DNA from 4 places in the Micromonospora sp. NPDC049139 genome. Region 4 is predicted to be linked to each of the others. Evidence: riboswitches for the same ligand, from Rfam matches in the RefSeq annotation. Region 4 holds a riboswitch; each other region holds the start of a gene.
The links. Region 4 has a riboswitch for cyclic di-AMP ahead of ACZ6Q9_RS28985 (coiled-coil domain-containing protein). Riboswitches for the same ligand answer to the same signal wherever they lie in the genome.

Region 1: it holds a riboswitch for cyclic di-AMP, as region 4 does, so the genes downstream of both, ACZ6Q9_RS17995 (C39 family peptidase) here and ACZ6Q9_RS28985 (coiled-coil domain-containing protein) in region 4, are expected to answer to the same signal.
Region 2: it holds a riboswitch for cyclic di-AMP, as region 4 does, so the genes downstream of both, ACZ6Q9_RS25545 (coiled-coil domain-containing protein) here and ACZ6Q9_RS28985 (coiled-coil domain-containing protein) in region 4, are expected to answer to the same signal.
Region 3: it holds a riboswitch for cyclic di-AMP, as region 4 does, so the genes downstream of both, ACZ6Q9_RS14995 (C40 family peptidase) here and ACZ6Q9_RS28985 (coiled-coil domain-containing protein) in region 4, are expected to answer to the same signal.

Annotation. Positions count from the first base shown of each region.
Region 1 is NZ_JBVJHK010000009.1:208,703-211,897, forward strand. Features, by position in the region: gene ACZ6Q9_RS17985 (CDP-glycerol glycerophosphotransferase family protein) at 1-290, shown strand, start outside; gene ACZ6Q9_RS17990 (alpha/beta fold hydrolase) at 313-1,056, opposite strand; gene ACZ6Q9_RS17995 (C39 family peptidase) at 1,165-2,010, opposite strand; cyclic di-AMP (ydaO/yuaA leader) riboswitch at 2,231-2,372, opposite strand; gene ACZ6Q9_RS18000 (hypothetical protein) at 2,661-3,195, opposite strand, start outside.
Region 2 is NZ_JBVJHK010000017.1:128,166-131,360, forward strand. Features, by position in the region: gene ACZ6Q9_RS25540 (YibE/F family protein) at 1-1,075, shown strand, start outside; cyclic di-AMP (ydaO/yuaA leader) riboswitch at 1,242-1,373, shown strand; gene ACZ6Q9_RS25545 (coiled-coil domain-containing protein) at 1,377-2,396, shown strand; gene ACZ6Q9_RS25550 (carbonic anhydrase) at 2,638-3,195, opposite strand, start outside.
Region 3 is NZ_JBVJHK010000007.1:4,869-8,063, reverse strand. Features, by position in the region: gene ACZ6Q9_RS15000 (N-acetylmuramoyl-L-alanine amidase) at 1-1,370, opposite strand, end outside; cyclic di-AMP (ydaO/yuaA leader) riboswitch at 1,610-1,746, shown strand; gene ACZ6Q9_RS14995 (C40 family peptidase) at 1,759-2,799, shown strand; gene dcd (dCTP deaminase) at 2,871-3,195, opposite strand, start outside.
Region 4 is NZ_JBVJHK010000022.1:102,634-105,828, forward strand. Features, by position in the region: gene ACZ6Q9_RS28980 (SRPBCC family protein) at 1-273, shown strand, start outside; gene ACZ6Q9_RS28985 (coiled-coil domain-containing protein) at 380-1,441, opposite strand; cyclic di-AMP (ydaO/yuaA leader) riboswitch at 1,455-1,586, opposite strand; gene ACZ6Q9_RS28990 (cation diffusion facilitator family transporter) at 1,740-2,657, opposite strand; gene ACZ6Q9_RS28995 (HelD family protein) at 2,750-3,195, opposite strand, start outside.

The DNA.
Region 1 (3,195 bases), on a different contig from region 4:
TCGCCGAGCGGTTCCCGCTGGCCGGCTCGGGCTACGTGCTGCGCCGCGACATGTCCAACGTGGACGAGGTGCTGGCCGCGCTGCTCGACACCGACCCGCTCGCCGCCGCCCGCTGGGCCACCCGGCGCCGCTACCTGGGCGACTTCCCGGCCGAGTCGTACGCCGAGGCGTTCCTGGACGCCGCGCGGCGGCTGCTCGACGCGGGCTGGAACGCGCCGACGCCGCGCGCCGTCGGCGGGACCGGCCTGCCGGTCGAGCCGGACGAGGCGACCCTCTCCCCCACCACCTGACCGGCCCGGCACCTCTCGCGGGTCAGCGGTACGGGTCGACCAGCTCCAGGACGGCCTCGGGGGCCTCGACGTGGGCGTTGTGGCCCAGGCCGGGCAGGGTGGCGACCGGCACGCCCAGCTCCTTGAGCTGGGCGTCGGTGACCATGGGGTCGTGCTCGCCGCGGGCCAGCAGCACCGGCACGTCCGTCGCCGCCAGCAGGGCCCGCAGGTCCGGCTCCCCCACCCCGAACGCGGCGGGGTCCATCGCCAGCCGCCAGCGGCCGTCGACCTGCCGCAGCCCGGCCTCGACCACCGGGTGGTCCGGCGCGAAGAGCCCGGTCAGGCCGGCCACCCGCAGGTACCGGCGGGCCGCCTCGTCCCGGCTGGCGAACCAGGTCACCGGTCGGGCGGCCAACTCCCCGGCCTTCGCCAGCTCGGCCGGGGACCAGACGGCCTTGATGCCGAGCCCGACCACGGCGTCGACCGGCAGCCCGGCGCGGCGGGCGGCCAGCGCCAGCCCGACCACGCCGCCGAGGGAGTGCCCCAGCACGACGAGCCGGTCCCCCGCCGCGAGCCCCGCGGCGATCCGGTCGGCCAGCCCGGCGAACGAGTACGCCGACAGCGGCGGCGACCAGCCGTGGCCGGCGAGGTCCGGCGCCAGCCACCGCCCCGCCCACCGGCGCTCCAGCAGCGGCGCCCAGGGCAGCCACACGTCCCCGGTCGCGCCCATGCCGTGCAGCAGCAGCAGGACGCGCCGGCCGTCCCGGTCACCCGATTCGTCGGCCATAGGCCGCAGTGTGCCACCCGCCGTACGCCCCGGCGAGGGCCGTGACCCGGAGACGACATCGGGCGCCGGCTCCCGGGGTGGGGAGCCGACGCCCGACGGGTGTCTTTCTCAGGCGGAGTAGCCGCGGGTGGCAGCCCAGTTCGCCAGGGCGATGGTGGACATCCAGTACGACGCGGTCGCCGGGTTCGCCGAGTCGGCGATCTTCACCTGCCGGCCCTCGTCCTGGTAGCCCACGACGGCGATGTAGTGGCCGCCGGGGAACGAGTGCCAGCCGCCGTCGGTGTCGGTGGCGCTGCCGGCGACGTTCACCACGACACCCCGCCCGTCCGTGATGGCGGCGACCACGTCGGCCTGGAGCTGGTCCATCTGCGCCGGGGTCGCGGCACCGCCCGGGATCATCCGGGTCCGGTACGGGTCACCCTTCACCGTCGCGTTCAGCACCCGGGTGGTGTCCTCGGCCGAGTCGGTGCCCATCTCGTCGGTGCCCAGCTGGGCGCCGAGGGCGTCCTGGCTGCGCGCGATTCCGGCGGCGCTGAGGGCGTGCCGGACGGCCGCCGGACCGCAGTTGTAGAAGGTGGTCTGGGCCTGGTAGTCGTAGTCCAGGGACTTCGCCTTCGGCGGCTTCGGCGGCTCCGGCTTGCGGGTCAGATCCGGGTTCGGGGCGGCGCTGGTGGCGCTGGCCGACGGAGCGGCGCTGGACGCGGCCGGGGCGCCGGTCGACGGGGCGGTCGCGACGCGGGCGTCGCCGCGCGAGGCGACGCTGCCGTCCCGCAGCTCGCTCACGGCCACCGGGGCCTGTGCGGCGGCGGGTGCCTCGTCGGTGCCGGCCAGCAACGCGCCGGTGCCCGACGCGAGCACGAGCGCCGCGGCCGACGCGGCGGCCACCTGGTACGGACGCTCGGACGTGAGGCGACGGAGCTGACGCTTGAGGTGGTGCTTCACGGTTTCCTCCACGGGCTCGGGGGGTGAGCGGCCGCCGGTCCGCGCAGGGGGGACCGACCGCGCGGACGGCGTCCGGCGGTGGTGGACCACTCAGGGGATGCGCCCGGGATGCCGGGCGACGGGCGGTGACCGGTGGGTCAGCTCGCGGCGTGCGGACGGGCGAGCGCGGGCACCGCGGCGCCGTGGAGGCGCCGGAACGACCGGGGGGCGGGTGGGTGCTGCACGGGGATGGAACTCCTTCCGACGCCGCCGACCGGGTTAGCTGACGGATTCGGGCGGGAAGAACGCCCTACCGCGGGCCGTGGCCCGCGGATTCACCCCGATGTTGCACTGGGTCCCCGGCTCGCCTGTTCACGATTAGGCGGGTCGGCGCGGCGTCGCCTCTTGCGATCGGTTACCGCACCGGACGGGCCGACACTACTGGCCGGCCCGCGCCCTGCCAACCCGCTCCCACCTGCCTAAACCTTGATCTTCGGACTTTTTTTGCGGTCAGTTCGGCACTGACGCGACTCAATGGGACGACCGTTTCCCGACGCACCTTGCGTCGACAACCGGACGAGCGGCGGACATCGGCGCGGAATCGTCGGCGGGAATCGGCCGGGCCGCGCCGGATGACCGGTTCGGCGCCGCTATGACCGGCGTCACGAAATTGCCCGGCGGTGTCAGCCCACCCGCGCGGGCCGCCAGCGCGCGGCGAGCGCGGGCCGACGCCCGGCGGACACCGGCCGGGCCGCCGGGAGCCGGCCCGGCCGGAGCCGGACCGCTGCGGCGTACGCCTCCCCGGCCAGGGCCCGCGCCGCCTCGGCGGCCAGGTCGGCGTCCCGCCACGCCGCCCGTTCCCGCTCGGCGGCGGCCCGGTGGGCGGCCCGCTTCGCGTCGCGTACCGCCCGGGCCAGCGCGATCTCCTGCTCGACCGGGTGCCGGCGGGGATCCCAGCCGGCCCGGCGGCCGAACACCTCGCGGAGTTGGCGGGTGGAGAGGTCGCCGCGCCAGTGGGCCGCCACCGCCGCATGGTGCAGCCAGCGCTCGCGGGCGGCGTACTCGGCGGGCGTGCGCGGCGTGCGCGGGGCGGGCAGGGCGGCGGCCCCGGTGAGGCGGCGGGCGGCGGTCTCCGCCTCGTCGTACGCCCGCCAGGCCCGGTCGGCCTCCTCCTGGGCGGCGAGCCAGTCGGCCCGCCACCGCCGGGCGGTGCGGGCG
Region 2 (3,195 bases), on a different contig from region 4:
CGACGGCCCCGACGCCGGCCAGCAGGTGGAGACGCCCGTACCGGCAGGGCCGGGGGCGCCGACGGTCGCGGTCGGCGACGAGATCATCCTGGTCCAGCTCACCGATCCCGCCGACCCCTCGGCGAGCGCCTACAACATCGCCGAGCACCAGCGCGGCAAGCCGCTGCTCTGGCTGGTGGTGCTGTTCGCCGCCGCGATCGTCGCGTTCGGGCGGTGGCGGGGGCTCGCGGCGCTGGCCGGCCTAGCGGCCAGCTTCGCCATCCTGCTGACCTTCGTGCTGCCCGGCATCAGCGCCGGCAGCCCACCGCTGCTGGTCGCGGTCGTCGGCGCGGCACTGATCATGTTCGTGGTGCTCTACCTGACGCACGGGGTGACCGCGCAGACCTCGGTCGCCGTGCTCGGCACGCTGGGCAGCCTGGTGCTGACGGGCGTGCTCGGCACGATCGCCACCGCGGCGACCCACCTGACCGGGTTCGGCACCGAGGACGCCACCACGCTGTCGATGTTCCAGGCCGACGTCGACCTGCACGGCCTGCTGCTCGCCGGGATCATCATCGGCTCGCTCGGCGTGCTCGACGACGTCACCGTGACACAGGCCGCGACGGTCACCGAGCTGGCGCACGCCAACCCGGGGCTGTCCCGGATGCAGCTGTACCGCGCGGCCACCCGGGTCGGCCGCGCGCACATCGCCTCGACGGTGAACACCATCGTGCTGGCGTACGCCGGGGCCTCGCTGCCGGTGCTGCTCCTGCTGACCGCCGACTCCCGGGCGGTGAGCCAGATCCTGACCAGCGAGTTCCTGGCCCAGGAGATCGTCCGCAGCGCGGTCGCCACCCTGGGCCTGATCGCCGCCGTGCCGCTGACCACCGGGCTCGCGGCCGTGGTGACCACGGCCGGCCGGCGCGGCGGGGAGTCCGCCGACCGCGGCGCACTCCCGACCCCGCCGGCCCCCCGGCCGGCGGCCGACCGGTCCGAGGCGCTGGAGGCCCTCAGCGGGCCGCGCGCCGGAAGCACCCCCTCCGCCGCCCCCGCCGGGTGGCCCGACCGACACGGGAGCACGGACACCGCATGGTGAAACTCCTCAGCGTGACCGATCAGGACGTCCCGCCTGATAAACGCGTCACTGGTCACCCTCCGCCGTTACGAAATAACGCATTTAGTCGGCTTAGGGACGTAGATCCCCGGGAGGGCTCTCGGGTAACCTCGCTGCCGGTCACCGCCGAAGGCGCGCAGCGGCGCCTGCGGTGCCGCCGCCCAATCGCCGCCAGGCGAGCCGGGGACCCAGGCACGTGGGGTGAATCCGCGACAGCGGTAGGGGCCACTTCCGCCCCGAACCCGTCAGCTAACCCGGTCGGCGGTCGACGGAAGGGAAAACTGTGACGGCACCCCTACGCCGCTGGTTGACACCTGTGGTGGCCGTGATCGCCGCCCTGGCCGTCTTCGCCGGGCCTCTCCCGGCGGCGGCCGCACCCACCCCACCGGCCCAACCCTCCGGCCACGGGGACGACGAGCCCAAGCTGCTCAACGACCTGATCGAGACGCGGAACCGCAGCTACGTCCAGGCCAAGGCGAAGCTCGCGAAGTCGAAGAAGCGCCAACTGGAACTGGCCCTGGAGGTCGACCGGGCGCAGGCCGACCTGGCAGCACTGGCCCCGCAGGTGAGCCAGATCGCCGCCCAGTCCTACCGGACCGGGCGGATCGGCGCGGTGTCGATGCTGCTGGACACCGCCAGCCCCGACTCGTTCGTCAAGCGCGCCGCCGCCCTCGACGAGCTGAACCTGGTCAATGCCAAGAAGCTCGCCGAGGTGAACGCGGTCAAGACCCGCGCCGAGCAGGCCAAGCTGGCGCTCGATGCCGAGGTCCGCGAGCAGCAGAAGCTGACCAACGAGATGGCCCGCGGCAAGCGCGACGCGGAGAAGGCGCTCGCACTGGTCGGCGGCAGAGGGCTGACCGGCGGCAAGGTGGTCGCCACCTCGCCGGTGGCCCGGATGGCACCGGGTCGTACCGCCGACGGCGACTGGAAGCCCCTGTCCTGCACCGAGAACGACCCCACCACCTCCGGCTGCATCACCGCGCGCACCCTGCACATGTACAAGGAGGTCAAGCGGGCCGGCTTCAACCGCTTCGTCGGCTGTTACCGCTCCGGCGGGCCGTACGAGCATCCGAAGGGCCGGGCCTGCGACTGGTCGCTGCAGAGAAGCGGCTTCTCCCCCTGGCACAACGACGACACCTACATGTACGGCAACAACCTGACCGCGTTCCTGGTCCGCAACGCCGACCGGCTCGGCATCTACTACGTGATCTGGAACCGGCAGATCTGGTTCCCGGCGACCGGCTGGAAGTCCTACAGCGGCCCGTCGAACCATACGGACCACGTGCACGTATCCCTGCTCTGACGCAGCCAACGACAGGGCCGCCCCGCGCCTGCGGGGCGGCCCTGTCGGCGTCTCTGGGCCCTGCCGGCATCTGTAAGGCGTCTCTACGACCCGCTCCGGCGTCGCGCGGCCCGGTCCGGACAGCTGTGGGCCCGGTCGGCGCTCTCGGCGCTTCTGGGACCCGTGGGCGGTTGAGGCCCACTCGGCGTCCGTTGGCCCCCGTCGACGGGCGTCGGCGTCCCGGGCCGAGCGAAGGAACGGGTCAGGCGAGGGCGGCACTGACGGCAGGCTGCGCCCCGTCGACCGCGCCCGACCCGTTGGCCACCTCGGCGCTCCCCCGCGCCTCGCCGGCGGACACGGCGGTCACCGCCCGAGCCTCGCCGGCCGCCAGCCGGTACGACATGCCCACGACGGCGCAGCGCCCGGCGGCCACCTCGGCGGCGAGCACGGCCGACCTGTCCAGCATCGCCTCGACGGTCTGCGCGATGTGGATGTCGACGATGCGGTCGATGTCGTCCACGCCCTCGGCGGCGGCGCGGCGCAGGCTGGGCACCACGGCGTCCACCACGGCGCCCAGGTGCCCGGCCGGGGACGTGCCGGTGGCGTCCGCCGTACGGGCCGCCTGGACCGCCCCGCAGGAGTCGTGCCCGAGCACCACCACCAGCGGTGTGCGCAGGACCGTCACGGCGTACTCGACGCTGCCCAGCACCTCGGGGCCGACCGTGTGCCCGGCGGTGCGTACCACGAAGAGGTCGCCGAGGCCGCGGTCAAAGATGATCTCCGCGGCGAGCCGGGAGTCGGAGCAACCGACGATCACCGC
Region 3 (3,195 bases), on a different contig from region 4:
TGGTTGGTGGCGAAGTCGGGGTCGATGGTGACCAGCCCCGTCTGCGGCGTGGCGGTCGACGTGAACGGCGCCTTGAGCAGGTCGAAGTAGTGCGACCAGTCCCAGTACGGGCCCGGGTCCCAGTGCATGCCGCGCACGGTCGAGGCGACGGTGCCGGGGACGTTGTCGTGACCGACGATGTGCTGCCGGTCCAGCGGGATGTTGTACCGCAGCGCCAGGTGGCGGACCAGCTTGGCGGAGGTGCGGTACATCGCCTCGGTGTACCAGGTGCCGTGCCCCGCGAAGCCCTCGTGCTCCAGGCCGATGGACTTGGCGTTCACGTACCAGTTGCCGGCGTGCCAGCCGACGTTCTTGGTCTTGATGTGCTGGGCGATGTGGCCGTCCACCGAGCGCAGGGTGTAGTGCCAGCCCACCCGCCTCGGGTCCTTGACGAGGTTGACGCTGGGCCCGAAGTAGCCCTCGGTGTCGTGGATGACGATGTACTCGATCTTCTGCTGGGCCGGCCGGTCGGCGAGGTCGTGGTTGCCGTAGTCACCCACGGCCGGGCCGTACTGCACGTAGGGCGCCGGGATCCACTCGCAGGAGATCGTGTCGGGGCACTCCAGCCCGTCGGGCCGGGCGACCTTGCGCAGGCCCAGCTGGTCGAGCCAGGAGCGTTCCGGCTGCACCGCGCGGGCGGCGAGGGTGACCCGCTGTCCGTCGTCGGTCAGCCGGCTGTCGCCGGCGCCGATGGTGGCGTACACCTCGTTGGCGAAGGCCGCCGCGGCGTCGGCGCTGTCCGCGCCGGAGTAGCGGGCCACCGCGCCGTACCAGGCCGCCGGGTCGGTGTCGGCGCCGACCGGGGCGCCGATCTGCTTCTGGTACGCGGCCAGCAGCGCCGCGCCGCCCCGGATGTTCGCCGTGACGTCCGTCCGCAGCGCCTCCTCGCTGGCGCCGGTCAGCTCGGCGGCGGCGTCGAGCGTCCGCAGCGAGGCCTCGGCGGGCGGCGGGGTGTCCGGTGGCTCGTGCGCCTCGGCCAGGGACGGGCGGGAGTCGTCGCCCCGCGGGTCCTCGGTGCCGTCGTCGTGGTGGGTACCCCCGGGCAGGGCGGCGACGTACTCCGCGTCGGTGAGGTGCATCGGTCCGAAGCCGCCGCTGGTGCTCGGCGTTCCGGCGTTGGTGTCCCAGCGGGACTGCAGGTAGGAGACTCCGAGCAGGACGCTCTCCGGCACGCCGTACTCCGCCGCCGCGGCGGCGTACTGCTGCTGCCGGTCGGTCGTCGGCGCGGCGGCGGCGGTTCCGGCGGCGGTGAGCGGCGTCGCCGCCAGGGCGGCCGCCACGGCGGCGGCCAGCAGGACGCGTCTGCTCCTCGATGTCGCTGACAGGTGCATCAGACCCCCAGGTCGGACGGGCGAATGTGGGGCCACCTTCGCCCCGGGCGCCACCTCCGGTCAATACCTTTCCATGCGTCACTTACCGAAGAAGGAAAATTTCGTCGCCCCGAGTGACACGCTCCACCGGCCCGCATGAGTACGGTGTGTCACGGCGCGATGGGTTGCGGATCGATAACGACCATCTCTACTCTGGTCATTCGTCGGCCGGCGACAGTCCGTCCATCCGGGGCGGTAACGGTCCGACACCGCCGAGTCGCTCCCGAGCGAGCCGGGGACCCAGGTACCCCGGGGTGAATCCGCAGCACCTGCGGTAGGGCGTCCCCTTCCCGCCCGAACCCGTCAGCTAACCCGGTAGGCGGTACGGGAAGAAGGAGTACGGAGCCCGGTGGCACACCATGCCCCGCGGCCACCGTCGGCACGGTCGGCACCCGCCGGCCCGACGACGGCTGCGCCGCGCCCACGCTGGTACCGCTGCACCACCGCCCTCGCCGCCTTGGCCGCGTTCGCCGTCGTCCTGACCGGCGGCGCCACGGCGGCCCACGCCGAACCGACGGTCGCCGAGATCGAGCGCCAGATCGACGAGGACTGGAACAAGCTCGAACCGATCATCGAACGGCACAACGCCACCCGCCAGGACCTGGCCGCCAAGCGCAGGCAGGCCGACGCCCTCGCCAAGCAGATCGAGCCCTTGGAACGGCAGGTCGAGCAGGCGATGGAGGAGGTCAGCGCGCTGGCCGTCCGCGCCTACAAGGGCGAGAACGTCTCCGCCGTCAACGCCCTGCTGGGCAGCCGCTCGCCCGACCAGATGGTCGGCCAGCTCGAACTGCTCGACCGGTTCGCCCAGCACCAGCAGCAGGACGTGCGGCAGGTCGCCGAGCTGCGCGACCGGCTGGCCGAGAAGAAGGCCCCGCTCGACGAGATGGTCGTCCAACTCGGCCGGACGGAGGCCCAGCTCGCCGCGAAGAAGAAACAGATCAACGCCGAGATCGACCGGCTGCAGAAGCTGCGGCTGCGGATCTACGGCAGCGGCGGCGGCGGTTCGCTGCGCCCCGCCCCCTGCCCGGCCAGCTACCCGGGTGGCGGTGCCGGCACCGCGGTCAAGTTCGCCTGCGCCCAGATCGGCAAGCCCTACGTCTGGGGCGCCGAGGGCCCGAACGCGTACGACTGCTCGGGCCTGATGCTCGCCGCCTGGGCGAAGGCCGGGGTATCGCTCCCGCACAACGCCGCGCAGCAGCGCCGGGTCACCGCGACCGTCACCCGGGGCGAGCTGCGCCCGGGAGACCTGGTCTTCTACTACAGCGACCTGCACCACGTCGGCATGTACGTCGGCGGGGGCTGGGTGGTGCACGCCTCCCGAGCCGGGGTGCCGGTCAAGATGAAGAAGGTCGACGACGGCCCGATCCACAGTTACGGCCGCCCCGGCTGAGGTGTAAGGAAGGGGCCCTTCCTAACGCATTCGGTAGAGGAAGGGCCCCTTCCTAACAGGCGGCCGTCGGGTCAGCGGGTCGGCCAGGTGCGCCAGTGCTGCCAGGAGCGGCTCGGGGTCGGGCCGCGCTGCCCCTGGTAGCGCGAGCCGTAGACGGCCGAGCCGTACGGGTGCTCGGCCGGCGACGAGAGCCGGAAGATGCAGAGCTGACCGATCTTCATGCCCGGCCAGAGGGTGATGGGCAGGTTGGCCACGTTGGACAGCTCCAGTGTCACGTGGCCGGAGAAGCCCGGGTCGATGAAGCCCGCGGTGGAGTGGGTGAGCAGGCCGAGCCGTCCCAGGCTCGACTTGCCCTCCAGCCGCCCGGCGAGCTGGTCGCCGAGGGAGATCACCTCC
Region 4 (3,195 bases):
CTGCCGGTCACCTACCGGGCCGACGTCCTGGTCGACGGGCCGGACGAGATCGTCACCGTGGCGCGGCAGTGGCCGGCCACCACGGTGCGCAACCGGACCCGACTGCGGGCCGAGCCGGACGGCGTGGTCCGGATCGACGTCGAGATCACCCTCACCGCGCCGGTCCCGCTCTTCGGCTACGCCTTCAGCCAGGCGCGCGCCGCCCACCTGGGGCTGGCGGCCCGGCTCGGCGTCGCCCTGGGCGGGCACCCGCCGGAGTCACCGCCCGCCTGAGCCGGGCATCGACGACACGGCGGCATGCCCGGCCGTCGGCCGGGGAGGTGGCGGCGGGAAGGCGGTCGCCCCGGCGACCCGCGAGCGGGTCACCGGGGCCGGGGCGTCAGTAGACCGACAGGTGCACGTGGTTGGTGTGGTCGCTGGACGGGTCGCCGTTGGCGCCGCTGTACGACTTCCATCCGCTGCTGGGCAGCCAGATCTGCCTGTACCAGATCACGTAGAGCACGGCGAGCCGGTCGGCGTTCTTGACGAAGTACGTCGCCAGGTTGTTGCCGTACGTCCTGTCGCCGCCGGTGGCGTCGCCCCCGAACCCGCTCTTCTGAGCCGCGAAGTCGCAGGCCCGGCCCTTGGGGTGCTCGCCGGAGCCGCCGGGGCGGTAGCAGGAGACGTAGCGGGTGAAGCCGGACGCCTTGGCCTGGTTGAGCGCGTGCAGGGTGCGCGGGGTGATGCAACCGTTGGCGGGGGTGGGGTCGTTGACGCTGCACGACTCGGACGGCCAGGACCCGTCGGAGTTGCGCGGCGCCGGCTTCGCCGTCGCGGTGGAGCTGCCGCCCGGCCCGCCGCCGCTCGACTGCGACCGGTTGGCCACCGTCAGCGCCCGCTCCGCCTGGTCCTTGCGCTTGGCCATCAGCGTGACCTGCTTGCGCTGCTCCCGGATCTCGCCGTCCAGGGCCAGCTTGGTGCGGGCGGCCTGGTCACGGGTCTCCTGGAGCTCGCGGAGCGCCCGGTCCTCGTTGGCGGCCACCGCGTCGAGAGCGGCGGCCCGGTCCATGAAGCCGTCCGGCGAGCTGCTGTTGAGCAGGGCGGACACCACCCCCAGCCGGCCGGTCCGGTAGGCCACCCCGGCGATCTCGCCGACCTTGCTGCTCCGCTCGGTCAGCTCGCTCTCGGTCGTCTTGAGCTGCGTGGCGAGCTGCTGCTGCCGTTTGACCGACGTGTCCAGCGCCCGCTTGGCGTCCAGGTAGCCCTTGCTGGCGGCTTCGAGCTGGGCCCGCAGGGCGGGCGTGCCGCCCTCCTGGTCCTGGCCGGGGGCTGCGGCGAGCAGGCCGGCCCGGGAGGCGGCCGCCGCGGGGGCGGTGGTGACCGGGGCGACCGCGGCGCCGAGGGTGAGCGTCACGGCGATCAGGGCCGCCAACCGGGCGGCGCGTCGTCGTACAGGTGCCATCACTGGCATACACGTGTCCTTCCGTCAGCCGCCGACCGGGTTAGCTGACGGGTTCGGGACGGAAGATCCCTACCGCTGACGCGGATGCACCCCACGAACTTGGTTCCCCGGTTCGCCCCGCCGGGCGATTAGGCGGCGGCCACCGCCGGCACCGGTGGGTGCCGCCTGGCGGAGGCCGGAACCGAGCCTACCGGTGCCGGTGTGACTGGTGCAGCGCAGGTGACTGAGGGTGCCTGTCCGCTTACCGTCAAATCCGGCATAAGTCAACAATACTCTCCCAGATTTAAGGCTGTGCTCATTACCACTCAACCGACCCGCAGGCCCCGGGAGACGCCCCCGGCTCGATCTGCAACGTCGCGTGCTCGATCTGGAAGTCCTCGTGCAGGGCCGTCCGGGCTGCGGTGAGCACCGCGCCGACCTCCGCGCCCGGCGCCATGGTCAGGTGCGCCGAGGCCACCTCCATCCCGGAGGTCAGCGTCCAGACGTGCAGGTCGTGCACCTCGGCCACGCCGGGCACGGCGGCCAGCCGGTCGTGCACCCTGGCGACCTCGAGGTGCTCCGGCGCGGCCTGCACCAGGATGCGCAGCGCGGCGCGCCCGAGCCGCCAGGTGCGGGGCAGGATGAACAGCCCGATGGCCACCGCGACCAGCGGGTCCGCCCACCACCAGTCGGTGACGGCGATCAGCAGGGCCGCGCCGATCACGCCGAGTGAGCCCAGCAGGTCGCCCAGCACCTCCAGGTATGCGCCCTGCATGTTGATGCTCTCCTTCGCCCCGGACCGCAGCAGGGCGAAGGCGGCCACGTTGGCGAGCAGGCCGAGCACGGCGACCGCGAGCATCGGGCCGGCGAGCACCTCCGGCGGGTCGCCGAACCGGCGTACGGCCTCGACGACCACGTAGACCGCGACGCCGGAGAGCAGCACGGCGTTGGCCAGGGCGGCCAGCACCTCCAGCCGGTAGAGGCCGAAGGTGCGCTGCGGGTCCGCGCCGGCGCGCCGGGTCGCGGTGATCGCCGCGAGCGCCATGCCGATGCCGAGCACGTCGGTGAACATGTGCCCGGCGTCGCTCAGCAGGGCCAGCGAGCCGGTGCGGAAGGCGGCCACCGCCTCCACCACCATCAGGGCGCCGAGCAGCGCGAACGCCGCCCAGAGGCGGCCCCGGTGGCGGTGCGCGGCATTCGCGACCGACCCGTGGTGGTGGTCATGACCTGCACCCACGCGCCCACCTTCCGTCACCCGTCCGGACCCGGTTCAATCTATGCTCACATCGCAATATGTGCAAGTGACTGCCCGGCGGCGGCCGGGACGACTCAGCCGGTCGGGTCGACGGTGGTCAGCCGCTGGGTGGCCCGCGACAGCGCGACGTAGAGCGTCCGTACGCCCGAACCCGGGTCGGCCCGGATCTCACCCGGGGCGACCAGGACCACGCCGTCGTACTCCATGCCCTTGGCCTCCAGGCTGGTCACCACCTGCAGGCGCGGCGCGCCCAGCCCGCCCAGCCACCCGGCCACCTCGTCCCGGCGGGGCACCGGGGTGATCACGCCCACGGTGCCCTCCACCTCGGCCAGCAGCGCCGTGGCCGCCGTCACCACGGCGGTCTCCAGCTCCGCCGGCGGCACCACCAGCTCGACCGGATCGACGCCGGTGGAGCGCACCGCCCTGGGCAGCGGGAGGTCCGGGTGCAGCCGGCGGATCTCGGCCGCCGCCACCGCGAAGATCTCCGCCGAGTTGCGGTAGTTCGTGGTCAGGGTGAAGT